Regions from separate parts of the Ectothiorhodospira shaposhnikovii genome, predicted to be linked through region 1. Evidence: predicted binding sites of a transcription regulator. Region 1 holds the regulator's gene; each other region holds the start of a gene.
The links. Region 1 encodes FliA, which starts transcription of late flagellar genes. Its sites were predicted from a motif close to GCTAAAGTTNNNNNNNNNNCNGCCGATA; they were not measured.
Positions count from the first base shown of each region.

Region 2: the regulator FliA is predicted to act here: its motif matches at 3,014-3,041, upstream of ACLF6L_RS07855 (methyl-accepting chemotaxis protein).
Region 3: the regulator FliA is predicted to act here: its motif matches at 2,739-2,766, upstream of ACLF6L_RS11680 (methyl-accepting chemotaxis protein).
Region 4: the regulator FliA is predicted to act here: its motif matches at 1,337-1,364, upstream of flgM (flagellar biosynthesis anti-sigma factor FlgM).

Region 1 covers NZ_CP178333.1:1,916,976-1,922,107, reverse strand. The annotation lists gene flhA (flagellar biosynthesis protein FlhA) at 1-94, shown strand, start outside; gene flhF (flagellar biosynthesis protein FlhF) at 121-1,617, shown strand; gene ACLF6L_RS08755 (MinD/ParA family protein) at 1,601-2,503, shown strand; gene ACLF6L_RS08750 (RNA polymerase sigma factor FliA) at 2,506-3,228, shown strand; gene cheY (chemotaxis response regulator CheY) at 3,320-3,712, shown strand; gene ACLF6L_RS08740 (protein phosphatase CheZ) at 3,721-4,479, shown strand; gene ACLF6L_RS08735 (chemotaxis protein CheA) at 4,582-5,132, shown strand, end outside.
Region 2 covers NZ_CP178333.1:1,715,611-1,720,742, forward strand. The annotation lists gene ACLF6L_RS07845 (arylesterase) at 1-551, shown strand, start outside; gene ACLF6L_RS07850 (HAD family hydrolase) at 561-1,247, opposite strand; gene ACLF6L_RS07855 (methyl-accepting chemotaxis protein) at 1,290-2,915, opposite strand; gene ACLF6L_RS07860 (c-type cytochrome) at 3,137-3,595, shown strand; gene ACLF6L_RS07865 (cytochrome b/b6 domain-containing protein) at 3,651-4,337, opposite strand; gene ACLF6L_RS07870 (lipocalin-like domain-containing protein) at 4,397-5,132, opposite strand, start outside.
Region 3 covers NZ_CP178333.1:2,565,132-2,570,263, reverse strand. The annotation lists gene nadC (carboxylating nicotinate-nucleotide diphosphorylase) at 1-2, opposite strand, end outside; gene ACLF6L_RS11690 (P-II family nitrogen regulator) at 219-566, shown strand; gene ACLF6L_RS11685 (CBS domain-containing protein) at 581-979, shown strand; gene ACLF6L_RS11680 (methyl-accepting chemotaxis protein) at 1,056-2,672, opposite strand; gene ACLF6L_RS11675 (fatty acid--CoA ligase) at 3,031-4,668, shown strand; gene ACLF6L_RS11670 (DUF3422 family protein) at 4,670-5,132, opposite strand, start outside.
Region 4 covers NZ_CP178333.1:1,029,679-1,034,810, forward strand. The annotation lists gene ACLF6L_RS04685 (flagellar brake protein) at 1-363, opposite strand, end outside; gene ACLF6L_RS04690 (flagella synthesis protein FlgN) at 496-981, opposite strand; gene flgM (flagellar biosynthesis anti-sigma factor FlgM) at 984-1,292, opposite strand; gene flgA (flagellar basal body P-ring formation chaperone FlgA) at 1,394-2,128, opposite strand; gene ACLF6L_RS04705 (chemotaxis protein) at 2,325-3,257, shown strand; gene ACLF6L_RS04710 (CheR family methyltransferase) at 3,428-4,258, shown strand; gene flgB (flagellar basal body rod protein FlgB) at 4,443-4,841, shown strand; gene flgC (flagellar basal body rod protein FlgC) at 4,858-5,132, shown strand, end outside.

The sequences.
Region 1 (5,132 bases):
GGCGGTACGCGGGCTCCATGTCCTGGCCTACACGGAAATACCGGACAGCAAGCAGATCCGGGTGGTGGCCACCGTCGGTAGGGAAACGGGTTAGTGCAACGGGGGTAACGGGTTACCGTCATGAAGATAAAACGCTATTTTGCACCGGATATGCGCCAGGCCATCCGCCTGGTGCGGGAGAGTCAGGGACCGGATGCGGTGATCCTTTCCAGCCGCAGCGTGGAGGGCGGCATCGAGTTGATCGCCGCCATGGACTATGACGAGGAGGCGGTAATGGAGATGGCCGCCCAATCGGGGGAGCCGGTATCCAGACCCTCGCCCCTGTCCAGACCCTCACCCCTTGCCGCCGAACGGACGGTCTCTCCCGCCGTGGGGGCCGGCTCCGGCGCGCCCGATGACGGGCCGGAGGCCCCGCGCAGTCCCGGGACGCCTCGGCCCGAGGCGGTACAAGCTCCCGCACTCCGGGAAGGCATCCGAGTCCAGACGGGGGAATTTCCGCCTCTGCGCGCCCGTCGTGATGATGGTTGGGCGGAGGAGGGGCTGCCCGCCCTGATGACGCCGGTGGTCGATCCGCCGCCTCCGGCCACGGAACCCGAGCCCGTGAAACCGGCCAAGGCCCGCAAGGTCGTCAACATCGAATGGTCCCAGGAGCCCACGCTGCTGGCCATGCAGAAAGAAATTCAAGGGTTGCGCGCCATGCTGCAGGACCAGCTTGCCAGTCTGGCGGGCCAGGAGTTCATGCGCCGTGATCCGGGTCGGGCCGGCGTGGTGGCCCGGTTACAGCGCATGGGGTTGGAGCCGGAGCTGGCCAAGGAGATTGCCCTGGCCGTCAGTCATCCCGAGGACCCCGCGGAGGCCTGGCAGGAGGCCCTGACCCAGCTGTCCGGTCGCCTGGCGGTCACTCCGGACGGTATCCTGGATCAGGCCGGCATCATCACCCTGGTGGGGCCGAGCGGCGTGGGCAAGACCACGACGGTGGCCAAGCTGGCGGCGTTGCAGAGCCTCAGGCACGGCCATGACTCGGTGGCCCTGATCACCACGGACGCCTACCGCATCGGCGCTCATCGACAGTTGCAGACCTTTGGTCAGATCCTTGAGGTTCCCGTCTATCTGGCGCAGACAGCACGCCAGCTGGGCGATATGCTAGAGGGGTTGAAATCCAAGCGGCTGGTCATCATTGATACGGCGGGTACCAATCAGCGGGACATGAAGCTGCTGGCCGAACTGGAATCCCTGACGGCACTGCCTTCCGCCAGGACCCTGTTGGTGATGGCCGCCAATGTGCAGAAGGCCGTGATGACGGAGACCGTGAAATCCTTTGCCCGATTGCAGCCGGAGGGGTGCGTACTGACCAAGGTGGATGAAGCCGCTTCGTTGGGCGAGGCCCTGTCGACCCTGATCCGGGCAGGCCTGCCGCTGACCTTCGTCAGCGAAGGCCAGCGCATCCCCGATGATTTGCGTCCGGCCCGTGCCGCCCGACTGGTGGCCACCGCCGCCAGGATGGCGGATGCCGGTGGCGAGCGGGCGGATGCCCGTCAGGCCCAGGTGGTTTCTCCCATGTTCCGCGAGCCCATCAACCAGCCCAATGCCAGGTATGTCCATGCCTCCAGCCAGTGAGCCCAATATGGCCCGGTTATCCCCGCCGGCGGGAGCGGTGTCCCCGGTGCGCGTGCTGGCGGTGTCCAGCGGCAAGGGCGGGGTGGGCAAGACCAATGTGTCGGTGAACCTGTCCGCGGCCCTGGCCCAGGGCGGCAAGCGGGTCATGCTGCTGGATGCGGATCTGGGGTTGGCCAACGTGGACGTGTTGTTGGGGTTGCAGCCCAAGGCCAACCTGTACCATGTCCTCAACGGCGAAAAGACGCTGGAAGAGGTGTTGCTGGAAGGCCCCGCCGGCATGCTGATCGTGCCGGCGGCCTCGGGCATTGCCCGCATGGCGGATCTGGAACCGGCACAGCATGTCGGTATCATTCGTGCCTTCAGCGCCCTGTCTCACCCCTTGGATGTACTGGTGGTGGATACCGCGGCAGGCCTGCATGACAGCGTGACCCGGTTCTGCCGGGCGGCTCAGGAGGTGCTGGTGGTGGTGTGCGACGAGCCGGCCTCCATCACCGATGCCTATGCCCTGATCAAGGTGCTGCACCGGGATCATGGCCTGATGCGGTTTCGCATCCTCGCCAACATGGTCCGTAACGACAATGAGGATGAGGGCAGGGCCCTGTTTCGCAAGCTGGTGTCCGTCTGTGACCGTTTTCTGGAGGACGTGATCCTTGATTACGTCGGCGCCATTCCTCATGACGACCTGTTGCGCAAGGCCGTGCAGCGTCGGCAGACTGTGCTGGAGGCCTATCCCTCCAGCCCTGCCGCCCGTGCCTTTCGCACCATTGCCGGTCGCGTCGATCAATGGCCCATGCCCCGCAACACCCGGGGCGGGATCGAATTTTTTGTGGAAAGGTTGATCAACAGTGGTCGAAACGACCTGGAGCCAGTCACATCAGTGCCATAGCCATGTATGCCAGCGCAGAGTCAGATCATACTCGACTGGTGGATGAGCATGTCGCCTTGGTCAAGCGAATCGCTTACCATCTGCTCGCCCGCCTGCCTGCCAATGTGCAGGTGGAAGACCTGATCCAGTCCGGGGTCATCGGTCTGCTGGAGGCTGCCCGTCATTATGACCCTTCCCAGGGGGCCAGTTTCGAGACCTATGCCGGCATCCGGATCCGAGGTGCCATGCTGGACGAGGTCCGTCGCAGTGACTGGACCCCCCGCTCCGTGCATCGCAATGCCCGGCGCATCAGCGAGGTGATCCGGGAAATTGAAAACCGGGAAGGGCGCGAGGCAAGCGGTGCGGAAATCGCGGCTGCCCTGGGCGTGGACCTGGACACCTACCACGACATGCTGCGGGATGCCGCCGGCAGCCGGGTGCTGGGTTTTGATGATCTTTGCGACGGGGATGGCGATGTGGACAATTTCCTCCCGGCCCAGGGGCAGACGCCCCTGGAGTCCATCACCCGAATGGATTTTCAGACAGCCCTGGCCGAGCATGTCAATGCCTTGCCCGAACGGGAGCGTTTGATCCTCTCGCTGTATTATGATGACGAACTGAACCTGCGGGAGATCGGTGAAGTGCTCGGTGTCAGTGAGTCCCGGGTGTGTCAGATCCATGGTCAGGCGCTGGTTCGTCTCCGGGCCCGCATGGCCGACTGGGTGGCCGACGGTGAGCGGGTCTGATTCCCCGCTTGCCGGCAGAATTTGATTTCAGAATGCCGGAGCGCCCCGTTCGGGGATCTCGCTTCGGTGCGTGTTTAATCGGGAGGTTATTGTGGACAAGAACATGAAGATCCTCATCGTGGATGATTTTTCCACGATGCGCCGCATTATCAAGAATTTGCTGCGGGATCTTGGATACAACAATACCGCCGAGGCTGATGACGGCAGCACTGCGCTGCCCATGCTGCAGAACGGTAACTATGACTTCCTGGTCACCGACTGGAACATGCCCGGCATGCCCGGCATTGATCTGCTGCGGGCTGTGCGTGCCGATCCCCGCCTCAAGGACATGCCCGTCCTGATGGTGACGGCGGAAGCCAAGCGAGAGCAGATTGTTGAAGCGGCCCAGGCCGGCGTCAATGGCTATATCGTCAAGCCTTTCACCGCGGAAACCCTGAAGGAGAAGATCAACAAGATCTTCGAGCGGCTTCAGGAAAAAGGGTGAACAACGTCATGGAGAACCAGGAAGACAGCAAAGAAGCCCTGTTCAGACAGCAGCAGCTGGAACGCGCCCGGGAGCTGGTCACGCTCATGGAGTCGGGGGACGAGGAAGGGGCGGGGCGTCTCATCGAGGAAATGGGTCGCATGCACGAGAGCCTGCTGTTCCAGGAGCTGGGCAAGCTGACCCGTGATCTGCACGAGGCTCTGAACAGTTTCCGTCTGGATTCCCGGCTCTCCGAGCTGACACACCAGGATATTCCCGATGCCAAGGAACGCCTCAACTACGTGGTTGCCATGACCGATCAGGCGGCCCATCGCACCCTCAATGCCGTGGAGGCGGCATTGCCGGTTTCCGAGGCACTGGCAAATCGGGCACGGATACTCGGGGCCGACTGGGCCCGTTTTCGCCAGCGGGAAATGACCGTGGACGAGTTCCGATCGGTGAGTCAGGCCCTGGCCGACTTTCTCCAGGATACGGAACGGGACGCGGAAACCCTGCGCAGTCAGCTGTCGGAAGTGCTGATGGCCCAGGATTTCCAGGATCTGACGGGGCAGGTCATTCGTCGCGTCATGACCCTGGTGCAGGATCTGGAGGATAACCTGGTGGGGCTGGTGCGGATTTCCGGCAAGCGCCTGTCCACGCCGGAGGGCAAGGACAGGGACGCGGGGGTTCAGCCGACGGGTCCCGCGGTCAAGGGGACCTCGGATCATGGTGACGTGGTGAAAAGCCAGGATGATGTGGATGACCTGTTGTCCAGTCTTGGATTTTAAGGCCGGGCCTGTCATCGGAGCACCCGCCGGTTTCAGATTTCGCCGCTCCGGCCGCCAAACCGGAATATCAGGGTGCGTTTGCACCGGGCGTGAGAGACGGACATGAGTCTGGATACCGACGACGAAATCCTGCAGGACTTTCTGGTTGAGGCCGGCGAATTGCTGGAGGGTCTCAGTGAGCAGCTGGTGCAGCTGGAACAGACCCCCGATGACAAGGACCTGCTCAATGCGGTCTTTCGCAGCTTTCACACCATCAAGGGCGGAGCCGGGTTCCTGAGTCTGGACAACCTGGTCAAGATCTGCCATCGCGCCGAGGATGTCTTCAACCTGCTGCGCCAGGGCCAGCGCCATGTGGACAGCAACCTGATGGATATCATCCTTCAGGTGGTTGATGTGCTGAATCGGATGTTCGACGAGGTGCGTTCCGGCACGCAGCCGGCGCCCGCGCCGGACCCGCTGATGGCTGCCTTGGAACCCCTGACGCTACCCGAGGGAGAAGAGGAGGCATCGGCACCGCCGCCCCCTCCAGCGATCCCCGCGGCACCCGAGCCTCCGCCCGCACCGGCATCGGCATCGGGGGAGTTGCAGGGGGACATTACGGATGATGAGTTTGAAGCCCTTTTGGACGCTCTGCAGGATCAGAAGCAGAATGG
Region 2 (5,132 bases), 200 kb from region 1:
AACGTCCTGCCCTGCTGATCATGGGTGACAGCCTGAGTGCTGCCTGGGGCATCCCCGTGGAACAGGGCTGGGTGGCCCTGCTGGAACGGCGCCTGGAGGAAAGCGGTCAGGCCTGGACCGTGGTCAACGCCAGCATCAGCGGGGAGACCAGCCGCGGCGGCCTGACCCGCCTGCCCCGCGCCCTGGAACGGCACCAGCCCGAGCTGGTGATCATCAGCCTTGGCGGCAATGACGGATTGCGGGGCATCGCCCTGGGCGAAATCCGGGAGAACCTGTCCCGCATGATCCGACTGAGCCGGGACAGCGGCGCGGAGGTACTGCTGGTGGGGATTCAGGTGCCGCCCAACTTGGGCAGACATTTTACCGAGAGGTTCCACCGGATCTACCATGAACTGGCCGAGGAATATCAGGTTCCGCTGGTGCCGTTCCTGCTGGAGGGGGTGGCCCTGGAGCCGGACCTGATGCAGGCGGACGGCATCCACCCCACCGCCGAAGCCCAGCCGATCATGCTGGACACGGTATGGACGGTGCTGGAGGCGGTGCTGGAATAGCCGGACGCCTCAGCGAGGCAACAGCCGGGCCGGCAGTTCCGACACCGACCGCAGGGTCAGATCCGGTGGCGAGCCGCCGCTCTCCCAGGCCAGGGAACGGGGATTGACCCAGGCGGTGCGCATCCCCACCCGGGCCGCGCCACGCACATCCCGCTCCGCGTCATCTCCCACGTGCAGGGTCTCGGACGCGGCCACGCCGGCCTCGTCCAGGGCGGCGGTGAAAATCCGCGCCGATGGCTTGGCGGCCCCGGCGGCGGCGGAGGTGATCACGAAATCGAACCGATCACCGATGCCGATGTGATGCACGCAGGCATTGCCGTTGGTGATGGCGCCGATGCGGAAATGCCCCCGCAGACGATCCAGGGTCTCCAGCACGTCATCGTAGAGGGAAACCTGGTTGCGGGCCTCCCAGAACACCCGGAACGCCGGTTCCACCAGTTCGTCCCCATAGCCCGACTGGGCCGCCAGGCTGCGCAACCAGTGCTTGCGCAGCCGGGTCATGTCGTAGTGCAGGTGCCGGCGCTCGGCAAACCAGGCCTGACGGTGACGGATCATGTCCTCCAGGCCATGACGCTCGGCAATGCGTGGATAGTGGACCCCGAGCCAGTCATGAAAGACCCGTTCCGCGTTCTGGATCACCGGGGCACAGTCCCACAGGGTGTCATCCAGGTCGAAGGTGATGCAGCGTATGTTCATCCCGCAAGCATACCCAGTTGCGCGGTCGGAATACAGCCACGGCTAAATCCTGAATCGCTCCACCGAACTCCTGAGTTCGGCCGCCAGACGGGCCAGATCATGGGCAGCCTGGGCGGTTTCCTGGGCCCCGGAGGAGACGTCATGACCGCTCTCGCTGATGCGCACCACATTCTGGTTGATGTCCTCGGCCACGGCGCTCTGCTCCTCCGCCGCGCTGGCGATCTGGCTGCTCATGTCGGTGATGGTGCCCACCGCGGCGACGATGGTGCGCAGGGACTTGTCCGCCTCGCCGGCTCCGGCCGAGGTGTCCTCCGCCCGCTTGCGGCCCGACTGCATCACCTGCACGGCGGCCCTGGCGCCATCCTGCAGCGTCTTGATCATGGATTCGATCTCCCGGGTGGAGGTCTGGGTCCGGCTGGCCAGGGTGCGCACCTCGTCCGCCACCACCGCAAACCCGCGTCCCTGCTCCCCGGCCCGGGCGGCCTCGATGGCCGCGTTCAGGGCCAGCAGGTTGGTCTGCTCGGCAATGCCCTGGATGACGTCCAGCACCGCCCCGATCTTCTCGCTGTCCGCCTCCAGCTTCTGGATCACGTCGGCGGCGCGGCTGATCTCGCCGGCCAGGTCCTGGATGGCCTGGATGGCCTGGGTCGAGATGGCCTGGGATTCGCGGGATTCGTCGTTGGCCTTCGCCGCGGCCGCCGATGCCTCCGAGGCACTACGGGCGACCTCGACCACGGTGGCCGTCATCTCGTTCATGGCTGTGGCCACCAGTTCCGTCTGGGACTGCTGCTCACCGACGCGACGCAAGGTCTGATCCGTCACTGCGGAGAGCTGTTCAGAGGCGGCCGCCAGCTGCGCCGTTGCCCCATTAACCTGACCGAGAATGGTGCGGAAGCTGTCGCCCATGCGATTGAAAGCCTGGGCCACCCGGGTCAGCTCATCATTCCCGCTTTCGGTGACAACCACCCTGAGATCGCCGTCTGCCATCTGGACGCTGGCCGTCACCAGCTGATTCACGGTGGAAGTCATGCGACCGAGCAGCAATACTCCCCCTGCAACCGTGACGGAAAAGGCCAGCAGAAGTAACAGGATCATGCCGTTGCGGATACGAACATGTAGGACCAGGGCATCCTCATAGACCTGCTGGGCCACCTCCAGCTGAAGATCCATCAATGCCCTGAGGCCGTCGCTGGCTTGCTGATAGGTCTGGGCCACCTCGCCTTGCAGCAGACGCTCCGCCCCGTCCCAATCCCACACCTCCAACGCCTCAACGACCCGGTTCAACCCCCGTCGATCCAGGTCGGCCCATTGACGTTCGAAACTTGAGGCCAGCTGGGCTTCCCTGGGCGTGAGAAAGGTCTGCATGTAATCCGCCCAGATACGCTCCATGGTCTGCCTGTTCTCCCGCACCCGTTGCAAGGCACCCTCGATCACGCTCTGACTGGGATCACTCACTGCCATGCGCAACCTCATCCGGGAATCCATGAGCAATTCGCTGATCCGACCCAGTTGACCCATGGGCACCAGCCTGTCGTCATAGACGGTTTTGAGCTGGCGCTCCGCCTGGGAAAGGCCGGTCCATCCCATGAAGGCGATGCCGGACATCAACAGCAAGGCTGCCGATATCATCAGAATCAAGCGCTGACGGATGGTAAGACTGATTCCCATGAAATTTCTCCTGAATTGGCCACCGACACGGAGCAGTATCGGATCGGAGGAATATGAAGACACCTCCCACGTCTAACCTTTATAACCCTTGCCGATGTTTTCGGCAGGCAAGGTGGATCCTTGAACATGCCCTTGTGGTTCTATCGAAGCGGCCATTACATGCTTAGAAGGAATTGATACACTTGCGCCTCCATACTCAGTCACACCGGAGGTACGACACCATGAAGACCACAGCAAGGGCACTGATTGCCGGACTGGTCCTGACTTTGGCCGCGGGCACCGCATGGGCCGTGGAAGCGGATGATGCCATCGAGTATCGCAAGGCCGTGTTCCAGGTCTTCAAGTGGAACATGGGTCCCATGGGCGCCATGGCCCAGGGCGACAGACCCTTTGACCGCGAGGTCCTGGCCAAGCATGCCGAACAGATGGCCCGCACCGCCGATCTGCCCTGGCAGGGTTATGTGGACGGTTCCGATCTGGGTGACACCGCCTCCAAGCCGGAAGTCTGGACCAACCGCGCCCGCTTCGATGAGCTGGCCCGCAATTTCGAGGCTCAGGCCGCCCGTCTGCTGGAGGTGGTGAACAGTGATGCCGGCGAGCGCGAGATCCGCATGGAGATCGGTCGTCTGGGTCAGGCCTGCCGGACCTGTCACGACGATTTCCGGATTTCCCGCCGCTGATCGGGAGGCAGGGGGGCCGCCCCCCTGCCCATGCCTGAGGGGAAACCCTCCGGCATCAGGGAATGTAGGTGATCCCCGCCCACACCAGAGCGGAACAGACCGCCAGCAGCAGCACCGCCCACCACACGTTGGCAAACTTCACATCCTCGGCCCCGTACCAGGTCACCCGCTTGCGCCCGGTGATCATGGGCAGGATCAGGTTATCCCGCTTCAGCAGCCAGTACAGCAGCACGGCCGTGACATGGATGCCCACCATGATCAGGATCAGGTCGAAGTTGAGCTTGTGCAGGCCGGTCAGCCAGTCACTGGTGGACGAAGACACCATGCGGGCGAAGGGTCCCCGGTTGAAGATCTGATCATTGGCAAACAGACCGGTGAAGGACTGGAACATCAAAAGGCCCAGCATGATCATCACCGCCCAGCCCCCCATGGGATTGTGACCGGGATGCCGATGGCCATCGCCGGTGAACAGGCCCTTGAAATACTGGAACACCGTCACCGGACCGGCGAGAAAATCCGAGAAGCGTACCGACCGGGTCCCCATCACCCCCCAGAGGATCCGGAACAGCAGCAGGGCGATCAGTGCGTATCCCAGCCACATGTGCCAATGCAGGGTCATCACGTCCCGGCTGGTGTACCACAGCCCGAACAGCAGGATCACCAGGGACCAGTGAAAGAGCCGAGTGGGCAGATCCCAGATCCGGATGATCTTGCCGTAATGTCTTGTATACCCCTTATCCATGAAACCTCCCGATGGCAGTCGACACAGCCGACCATACCAAAAACAGCGGCTGAAATGCTTCAATACCCCGTCAGCTCCACATAGCCCCGTCCGGTCACCTCGCCTGCCTCCAGCACATCCACCGCCCCTTCCCAGTAACGCACCGAAAGATCCATCTCCTGATCCGGACGCACCGCCCGGATCTCCATGACCCGCCCCTGCACCGGCAGATGCAAGCGCCAGGCCACCGGGTAGCGATGCCCCGTCGGTCCGGTCCAGCGTTCCAGCACTTCCAGACGGGCCTGATCGACTCCGATCACCGCGGATTCTCCCTCCGGCGTCACCCACAATCCCTTGCTGAAGGGATCCTCGCTACCGTCTTCCCGCCGGAACCGGTAGTACATCACGTCATGCCCGTCCGCCAGCTGCAGGGAAAACCAGTCCCACCCCACCTGCCCCTCCTCCAGCGCGCTGGTGCTCCACTCCCGGTCCATCCAGGACAGGCCGGACACCCCATGTTCGCGTCCCTGGATACGAATCACCCCCTCGGTCCGCAGACGGGTGAAGGAATAGTAGTAAGAGGCATTGCCCGGTGCCGCGGACTTGCGGCTCAGGCCCCGGTCCCCCTGCAGGACATGGGGCTTTTGCGGCATCAGCCTAAGCTCAAGCTCGATGTCGCCGGATGAGGCCGTCAGCCGCCAGGGAAAGTCATTGCCCCCATCGGATGCCAGCACCCAATCATCCAGCCAGACCCGGAATGGGTCCAACCGTGCCCCGGCCAGCCCCATGGCGCCCCGGGAAAACCGCTCGAAGGCG
Region 3 (5,132 bases), 650 kb from region 1:
ATGATCGCCTTTTGATTCTGAATGCTCCGGTCAGGGGGCAAGCATACCTCAAATGCCGGTCAAGCCCATCACGGACTGACCGGATTGCAGCATGCCGACCCGGGCGGCTTTCCGGTGGCGCCGGGAACGCGTCTTAAAATCATCGTCTTCCCGATCATCGGCGTGATGATCTATGCTACCGCGGTTGAACTCACCACTGGGTGGAGGGAAGCTGAATCATGAAGTTTGCCGTTCTGGTGGCCATTGTGGCCGACAACCTGGAAGAAAAGGCCATCGACGTCGCCAAGCAGGCGGGGGCCGGCGGGGTGACCATCATCGATGCCCGGGGGATCGGCGCCAAGGAGAAGAAAACCTTCTTCGGCTTGACCTATGAGGGCAGCCAGTCGATTCTGTTGATGGTCCTGGAGAAGAAATTGTCCCTGGCGGTGATGAAGGCGCTGCGGGATGAACTGGATCTGAAGTCTCATAGCCACGGCGTGGTGTTCACCGTGCCCCTGGAGCATATTGCCGGTATCGACATGCGCCAGATCGAACAGTTTGAAGACCGTCTCAAGGACGAGCTGTAAGCCCGAGGTAACCCATGCTGGTCAAAGATATCATGGTGAAGGACGTGGCGATGATTTCCCCCCTCGCCACCATTCGCGAGGCCATGCGCGAGATGCGCCGGCACCAGGTCAAGTCCCTGGTGGTGGACAAGCGCTATGAGCATGATGCCTACGGCATCATCACTTATACCACCATCCTGCGCACCATCGTGGCGGAGGAAGGGGACATCGACCTGATCAATGTCTACGACGTCTGCTCCAAGCCGGTGATCAGTGTGCCGGAGGGGCTTGAGGTCAAGCACGTGGCCAAGCTGATGGTCAATCAGGGGATTCGCCGCATCGTCGTGCTCAAGGACAACACCCTGGTGGGGCTGGTGACGATGAACGACATCGTCGCCTCCATCCTGGAGATGTCCGAGGTGGACGCCGAGTAATTCATCACGGCCCCCATTCGGTGGAGTGGGGCTGATGGTCACGCGGGGCGGGCCCATGGCCCGCCCCGCGTCGTTTTCACACCTTGAACCGGCCCACCAGATCCTGCAGTTCGTCCGCCAGTCGGGCCAGCTGTTCGGAGGCGAGGGTGGTTTCCTCCGCGCCCTGGGCGTTGAGTTCGGCCGCATCGGAAATGCTGGTCACATTGCGGTTCATCTCCTCGGCCACGGCGCTTTGCTCCTCGGCGGCACTGGCCACCTGGGCGTTCACGTCGCTGATGGTGGTGACCGCCAGGGTAATGGCATCCAGCGAGGCATCCGCCTGGGCGGCGCTGTCGCGGCTGGCCTGGGCCGACTGCCGGCTTTCGTCCATGGCCGTCACCGCGCGACGACTGGCCTGCTGCAGCCGTTCGATCATGGCCTGAATCTCCTGGGTCGAACTCTGGGTGCGGTTGGCCAGGGAGCGGACCTCGTCGGCCACCACGGCGAAGCCGCGACCGGCCTCGCCGGCACGGGCCGCCTCGATGGCGGCATTGAGCGCCAGCAGGTTGGTCTGTTCGGCAATGCCCCGGATCACGTCCAGCACCTTGCCGATCTCCTCGCTGCCGTTGTCCAGTTCACGGATGACATCGGCCGCCTTCTGCACTTCCTTGGCCAACTGCTCGATGCGCTTCATGGTGCCGGAGACAATATGCTTGCCTTCCTGGGCCGCCTCTTCCGCCTGCCGGGTGGAATCCGAGCTTTGCTGGGCGTTGCGCGCCACCTCATGGGCGGTACTGTTCATCTCGTTCATGGCGGTGGCCAGCTGATCGATCTCGCTGCGCTGGCGGGAGACGCCGTCGTTGGTGCGCTCGGTGACCGAGGCCAGATCACTGGCGGCCCTGGCCAGTTGACTGGTGGATTGCAGGACCCGGCTGATCAGGTCGCGGAAATTGTCCATCATGGCGTTGAAGGCCTGTGCGGCCTGGCCGATCTCGTCCTTGCCGTGGATGGGCAGACGATGGGACAGGTCGCCGTCGCCCTGGGCGATGCCCTGCAGCCCGCGGGTCATTTCATGCAGGGGGTTGGTGACGAAGCGGCGGGTGAACAGGAACAGGAACAGCAGCACCGGCAAACTGATCAGGGTGGCCACGGCAAGGAAGTTGAAGCCGAACCGACGCGAGGCGGTATTGACATCCTCAAGGCTGATCTGCAGGCTCACCCCGCCCAGCACCGCGCCCTCCGGCGCCACCGCGTGACACAAGGTGCAGTTCTTGCCCAGATACTGGCGTGAATTCTTCACCGGCATGACCGCCCGCAGGGTGGAGCGATCTTCGGAAAGGGCAATGTAGGGCTCTCCGGTTTCCAGCACGTTGCGCTCGATGGCATCCCGGGGTCTTTCATGCTCGCCGCCGGGACCGTACTGGCGGGAGACGTTATCACCGCGCAGCACCCTGAGATCGTGGACGTTCTGGAGTTCGATGATCTGGTCGAGGAATTCGGCACGCCGATTGATGGTGCCGGTGATCATCATCGTGGTCAGGCCGGCCATGGTGATCTCATGCAGGGTCTCGGAAAAAGACTCTGCCTGACGAACGGCCGTTTGCCGCTGTTCCTGGACCGTCCAGAAGGTCATGCCGCCCCAGGCCAGCACCAGGATGAGCCACATGGCCCCCACCAGGCGGACCCAGATCGGCAAGTCATTGATACGCTGCATGTTGGTTCCCCAGGATACCCATTGATCATTGCGGCACTGCCCTGAACAGCCCCTGCATGGAGTAGATATCGGCCGCGTTGGCAAGAAGTTGATGGCCTGTTGCCGGCAGAGTCGCGCGGCAAGGCATTTTTCCGGATCGACAGTACTCGTCCCGTGGTGACACATCGGGCCGATCCTTGGAAACATCCTGTCGGGAAGGCTAATGTGGACTGTACGACGGCTTATTGTGCGCCGTATCGGGCGATCAGGTTTTGAGTTTTGTCATTGAGCCCCATTACCGGCAGAGAATGTCCGACAATCGGTGCGGATGCATCCTGTATAGTCTCAGGCAACGTTGCCCACAAGGAGATTTCATGCCATGCCCATGGGTTCCCTGCCTGCGCTGCTGATCAAGCACCTGCTGTTTTCTCCCGTCCATTACGATCCGGCGCAAGAGATCGTCTACAAGGGCGAGCATCGTTTCAGTTATGCGGAGTTTCGGCAGCGGGTCGCCCGGCTGGCGGCCATGCTCAAAGCCCAGGGCGTCGAGCCGGGGGATACCGTGGCGGTAATGGACTACGACAGCCATCGTTACCTGGAGTGCTACTTTGCCGTGCCCATGATCGGGGCCGTGTTGCACACCATCAACGTGCGACTGTCCAGCGAACAGCTGGTCTATACCATCAGCCACGCCGAGGATGATCTGATCCTGGTCCACGACGAGTTCATCCCCTTGCTGGCCCCGATCCGCGGCCGGATCGAATCGGTGCGGAAGTTCATCCGGCTGACGGATGAAACCTCCGACGAAAGCGACGATCGGGTCGATCCGGCGGGACTGAATTTCGTGGGTGAGTACGAGCAGCTGCTGCAGGCGGCACAGCCCCTGGAGACCTTCCCTGACCTGGACGAGAACACCCGGGCTACCTGTTTCTACACCACCGGTACCACGGGTCTGCCCAAGGGGGTGTATTTCAGCCATCGCCAGCTGGTGCTGCATACGCTGACCAGCCTGCTGACTCTGGCCTCCAACGGCACCCAGGGGCGTTTTCACCGGGAAGACGTCTACATGCCCATCACACCCATGTTCCATGTCCATGCCTGGGGCATCCCCTACATGGCCACCCTGCTGGGGGTGAAGCAGGTCTATCCGGGCAAGTACATCCCTCACCAGCTGGCCCGGCTCATCGAGACGGAAGGGGTCACCTTCAGCCATTGCGTGCCCACCATTCTGCACATGCTGCTCAACGATGCGAAGAATGCGGACTGTGACCTCTCGCGCTGGAAGGTGCTGATCGGCGGTTCCAGCCTGCCCAAGGCCCTGTGCCGTCAGGCCATGGGCCGTGGCGTGGACATCTATACCGGTTACGGCATGTCCGAGACCTGTCCCATCCTCACCCTGTCCCAACTGAGCGATGACGAACTGGCATTGCCGATGGACGAACAGATCGAGCGCCGGGTCCGCACCGGCCGTCCGCTGCCGCTGGTGGCCTTGCGCGTGGTGGATGCCGAGGGCAGGGAAGTGACGGCCGATGATCATGCCCCGGGCGAGGTGCAGGTCCGTGCGCCCTGGCTGACCCGTGGGTACCTGAAGGACGAAAAACAATCCGAGCGTCTTTGGGCCGGTGGCTGGCTGCATACCCACGACGTGGCTTGCCGCGACCATACCGGCAGCATCCGCATCACGGATCGCACCAAGGACGTGATCAAGGTGGGCGGGGAATGGCTCAGTTCCCTGGAGCTGGAAGATGTGCTCATGCAGCACCCGGATGTCTCCGAGGTGGCGGTCATCGGACAGCCGGCGGCGCGTTGGGGCGAGATCCCCCTGGCCCTGGTGGTGCCCCGTGCCGGCACCGAGCCGGGTGAGCGCGAACTGACCCACCATGTCCGTGAGTTCGTGGACAAGGGCATGCTGCCCAAGGAGTCCATCCTGCTCAAGGTGCGCTTCGTGGATCAGGTGGACAAGACTTCCGTGGGCAAGACCAACAAGGTGGCCCTGCGGGAGAAATACCTCACCTGATCTATTCGCCGTGTCCCTGCATCAGGCGCTTCTTCACCCGTTTGAGGAAGAACCAGGCACTGAGTACCACGATGGGCATGGCAATCCCCATGCCCAGGGTGGCGTTGACGGGCAGACCCTGGGACTCCAGGCCCTTGAGCAGGTACCCCACCAGGCCCACGCCGTAATAACCGATGGCGATGACCGACAGGCCTTCCACCGTCTCCTGCAACCGTAGCTGCAGCTTGGCGCGGCGGTCCATGGATTCGAGCAGGTTGCGGTTCTGGGCCTGCAGGCTCACCTCCACCCGAGCCCGCAGCAGGGCGGTGAGACGGGCCGCCCGCTCCGCCAGGTCCCGTTGCCGGCTGCCCACGGATTCGCAGGTGGCCACCGCCGGCGCCAGCCGGGCATCCAGGAATTCGGTGAAGGTCTGCAGGCCGACGATACGCCGTTGACGCAATTGTTCCAAACGCTGCTTGACCACC
Region 4 (5,132 bases), 890 kb from region 1:
GGAGACCACATGGAAGGCTTCGCCATCGTGCTCTCCGGAGTGAAGCGCTTCGGCGCGAAAGTGCAGGCAGGACGCGTTGAGTACTGCATACATATGGATTTGCTGCCCTGCAGCCATGCGCAGATTGCCCTGATAAGGGGTCAGCTCGCTCAGGAAAAGCCATCCCCGTGACGGATCCATCCGGTTCAGGGTGCCATGGAAAAACTCCTGATCCTGGCCGAAGCGTATGCTGATGGAGGCGCGACGCGCTTCCAGGTCCCTGAGTAGAGCATTGATGCGCTCCTGCCGAGGGATATGTTCTCGCCGTGAGCCCGGCGGGGGACTGTGGGTGGTCGCCGATGTCTGATTGATGGGCTGATTCATGGGCCGGACCCTCCGCGCTCTATGACACCTCCAGGTATATGCTTTTTCTGGAGCCTATACTGAGGCTAGCACAGTCTGGGAAAGAATCAGCCCTTTCGTGCGCACGCAAGGGGGGCGGATGCCTGAGAGAGGTCAGGCCTTGGTGATGGTGCGGGACTTTCCCCCGGCGGAGGTGGGTTGCCCGCGGGGGCCGTACAACTCGGTGCGGGGGTCCTCGCCTCGCAGGATGTGCAGCGCCTGTTCCACATGGCGCCGCTTGGTTTCCACTACGCCGCCGTTGGCAAGATTCAGCTGACGGCAACGGGCCATGAGGTCCACCAGTCGATCCCATATCGGCGCCAGGACGCCCTCGGCATCCCAGTCGCGCAGGCAGCGGGCCATGCCCTGGGCATTGTTCTCATACCCCTCCCGCTTGAGCAGGGCACCCTGATCACGGGTCAGTTGCTCCAGTCGCTCAACCTGTTGCTGCTTTTGAGCGATGGCCAGGTTAAGGGTTTCCAGGTCCCGGGTGCTCAGGGCCTGTCCTTCCAGTTGCAGGGCATGTTCCAGGGCAGAGGCTTCCCGCACCGAATGGGTCAGGATCTGATCCAGTTGCTCCGGAAACGAGCGCATGTTCATGGCTAGAACAGGTCTTCAGTCTTCAGGATTTTGCTGGCCACGGACTCTGCGTTGATCTCATAGCGCCCTTCCTGGATGGCCTGACGGATAGCCGTCACCTTTTCCTGATCGACGGAGGGTTGTGCCCTGGCGTTCTGCTCCAGCGTGCTCAGGCGCCGGGCGGTTTCGGTCAGGGTGACCTTGTCGCCCACCGGACCGGAAAATCCCGTGCCACCGCCCGAGCGCGCGCCTTTGGCCACGTCGGAGGCACCACGGCTCTCCCCGGCGCTGCGCGGCTGAGTCTGGGTTAAATTCTTGATGTCGATGGACATATTGCGTTCCTCGCGTGCACTGAACGGCCACTTCTTAGAAATCGTATCGGCCGATTCGCGGGTTTCTTTAGGGGCAGTAGGGGCAGTCAGTGCAATTTGACTCACATATTAACACCCACCACCCCGGCTGACAGCACTCGACCTTCCACAATGCGCCGGGAGGACAGATTGCGAACCTGAACCCGGTCGCCATAGGCGCCGTCCGCGAGCGCCTGTCCCTCCATGCGCACGGAGATGGCGGTGTTTTGTGCCACCAGCATGACTTTCTGTCCTCGCTGCACCAGCCGCTGAGGTTCCACCATCTGGGGACTCAGGGCCGTACCGGCGGGCAGGGCCCGTCTGAGGACCATGTTGGTGACCGCCGTGGGTTCCGTGAGATACCCGCCGTGCATGCTGCCCAGGTCACGCAGTTCGAGCCGGATGTCACCCTCGGAGATCAGGGTGCCCCGGGGCAGGGCTCTTTCCAGAACCACGACCTCGCCACGGACGACAATCTGCATGGGTACGAAAAGGCTCCAGGGCGATGGAGTGGTGCAGCGAACGCCCACGGTGGTATGACCGGTCATCCTGGTGCCCGGCGGCAGAAAGGTTTCCAGTGGTCCATCGCAGGCCCTGAGTCGCAGACGCGGGTCCAGTGAACCCCGGTTGATACGTACGTCCACATACTCGCCGTGGTGGGCGCGTGCCTGTTGACCGAGAAATGTGCCGGCGGCCGTCAAAATGCTGTCGTGCGACTGCGTTTCGACCGCCATGAGATTGATGGGGGCGCAGATCAGCAAACTCGTGAAAAGACTCAGGCTGATCCCGTGGCGGCGCTTCCGGAAGTTGAAAAACATCGTGCTGCTACCTCGCTGGATGGTTCATCACCCATACCCGGGGGTATTTCAAGAAGCGCCGGATCTGTGGCGCATGATGTCCCTGGGGAGATAGTGTGCAAGATGAGGGCCAGAAAATTTTCAAGAAATCTTCGCCGTGGCCGATCATACTTCTGGATGAGAGGGTATGATCTGCAAACACCCGCGGGAGAGCCTGATGAGCAGCTTGCTGGATGACGTCGATCGTCGGACCCAGATGGTGGGGCAGAATCGTCTGGAACTGCTCCTCTTCACCCTGGGTAGCCGTCAGTTATTTGCCATCAATGTCTTCAAGGTGCGCGAGGTCATCACCTGTCCCGCCTTGAACCGGCTTCCCAGTGCCCACTCCATCATCCGCGGCGTGGCCACGTTGCGAGGCAAGACCGTGTCCGTGGTCGATCTGGCGCAAGCACTGGGCATGCCCCCCATTCCCTCCAGAGAGGGCGGTTCATTTGTCATTCTTACCGAGTTCAACCGTTCCGTACAGGGGCTTCTGGTGGCGTCGGTGGATCGCATCATCAATCTCAACTGGGATCAGATTCATCCACCTCCCCGGGGCACGCACAAGGACAGTTTCCTGACGGCCGTGACCCAGGTCGATAATCGTCTGGTGGAGATCATCGACGTGGAAAAGGTGCTGGAGATGATCACCGGTCCGGCAAGGGACGTCAGTGACTCGCTGCTGTCCAACATTCAGGAAGGGGGGAGGGTGCGTCGAGCCTTGGTCGCCGACGATTCGGCAGTGGCGCGCAGGCAGATCGTGCGTGCCCTGACCCAGATGGGCGTGGAATCCGTGGTGGTGAACGACGGCAGGCAGGCGCTGGACAAGTTACTGGAACTGGCTGCCCAAGGTCCCATCGAGCAGCAGATCGGGTTGGTAATCTCGGATATCGAGATGCCTGAGATGGATGGTTACACGCTGTCCTCCACCATCCGCAAGGAGCCGGCCCTGTCCCGTCTGCATGTGGTGCTGCATTCCTCCCTGAGTGGAACCTTCAACGAAACCCTGGTCCGCAGGGCGGGAGCAGACCGTTTTCTGCCCAAGTTCAGTCCGGATGAGCTGGCGGAGGTCGTGCTGGGATACCTTCAGGGGGATGATGCCGCTCAATGAGAACGTCACGGTCGGCAGGATCATGCCGCCCGGCGGTCATTGCGTGCCCCTTGAACGGTGGTTCGGCATACCCCCTTCGGGGGATCCCGAAGGTATACTGTGTACCATCCATATGCCGTTCGATGGTTTGTGTTCTATAACGAAAGATTGATCCATAACAGGAAACCACCTTGTCAGGCCCTATCGAATCTCAGGATTACGAGGATTTCAGGCTGTTTCTGGAGAAGTCCTGTGGACTGGTCCTGGGGGAAAACAAGCACTACCTGGTGAACAGCCGCCTGTCGCGGCTCATGGGCGAGTTCTCGGTTTCTTCCGTGAGCGAGCTGCTCAGGCAGCTCAAGCTGGGGCGGAATCCCGGGCTGCGAGAGCGGGTGATCGAGGCCATGACCACCAACGAAACCTACTGGTTTCGGGACGTGTTTCCCTTTGAGATCCTCAAGAACCAGATCTATCCGGAACTGGCAAAGCAGAAGGGGGCGGGATACGCCCCGCGCATCTGGTCTGCCGCCTGCTCATCCGGACAGGAAGCCTATTCCATCAGCATGGGGTTCAGTGAATACCAGCAATCCCGCCCCGGCAGCCTGCGGGATGTGCAGATCCTGGGCACGGACATCTCCGGCGCGGTGCTCAAGGAAGCGCGAGAGGCCAGCTACGATTCCCTGGCCGTCGCCCGCGGCCTGTCCCTTGAGCGACGCCAACGTTTCTTCGTGCAGAATGGCGATCGCTGGTCTCTCCGGCCCGACATCAAGGCCCGCGCCACCTTCCGTGAATTCAATCTCATGGACAGCTACACCCTGCTGGGGCGTTTTGATGTGGTGTTCTGTCGCAATGTCTTGATCTACTTCTCCATTGACTCCAAGAAGCTGATTCTCAAGCGTATCTCCCAGATTCTCAATCCGGGTGGTTATCTTTTCCTGGGGGCCTCCGAGTCCATGGCCAATTATTCCGACGCCTTTGAAATGGTGCGTTGCAATCCGGGCGTTGTATATCGCCTGCGCTGAAAGCACAGGCGTCAATAACCCGACCCGCTCCATGGGCCGGGACCTTGCGAACGGCGGTATCTTGCCGTGGCAGCCTCTCCGATTCCGGGTGCCTTTCCCTTAAGTCTCTAAAATAACGAGACTTTCTTTTATGGCACGTTGATTGCATTTTCGACCTTCAGGAACATTTCTTGAGGTCGAGTCCATGCCACTTTCCATAGACAGGGCCATTGGTATCCACGGCGATGCGCTGCAGGTGCGCTCAAAGCGCCTGGAGTTGCTCGCCTCCAACATCGCCAATTCCGACACCCCCAACTACAAGGCACGGGACCTGGATTTTCGTCAGGTGCTCAGTCGTGCGCATCAGCCCGATGCCCTGGGCCTGCGCCTTACCCACGCCGCCCATATTGCCACTGATGCCTCGGGTCAGGCTCTGGGTGAGCCGCTCTATCGGGTGCCCACCCAGCCATCCCTGGATGGCAACACGGTGGATCCTCAGTTGGAGCAGGCGGCCTTTGCCGAAAATACCGTGCAGTATCAGGCCAGCCTGGATTTTCTCAGCAAGAAATTCAGCGGCCTGCGCACGGCCCTCAAAGGCGAATAGGCCGGGAGATTAAGTCATGAGCAACATGTTCAAGATCTTCGACGTCTCCGGTTCGGCGCTGAGCGCCCAGTCGGTACGTTTGAATACCATCGCCAGCAACATGGCCAATGCCCAGGTGGCCAGCACCACCCCCGAGCAGGCCTACCGCTCCAAGCAGCCGGTGTTCCAGACCGTGATGGACCAGTTCGGCGGCAGTGCGTCCACTTCTCCGGTACGGGTGGCCGGCATCGTCGAGAGCCAGGCCGAGCCCTTCGTGAAATATGAGCCTCATCATCCGCTGGCCAATGAACA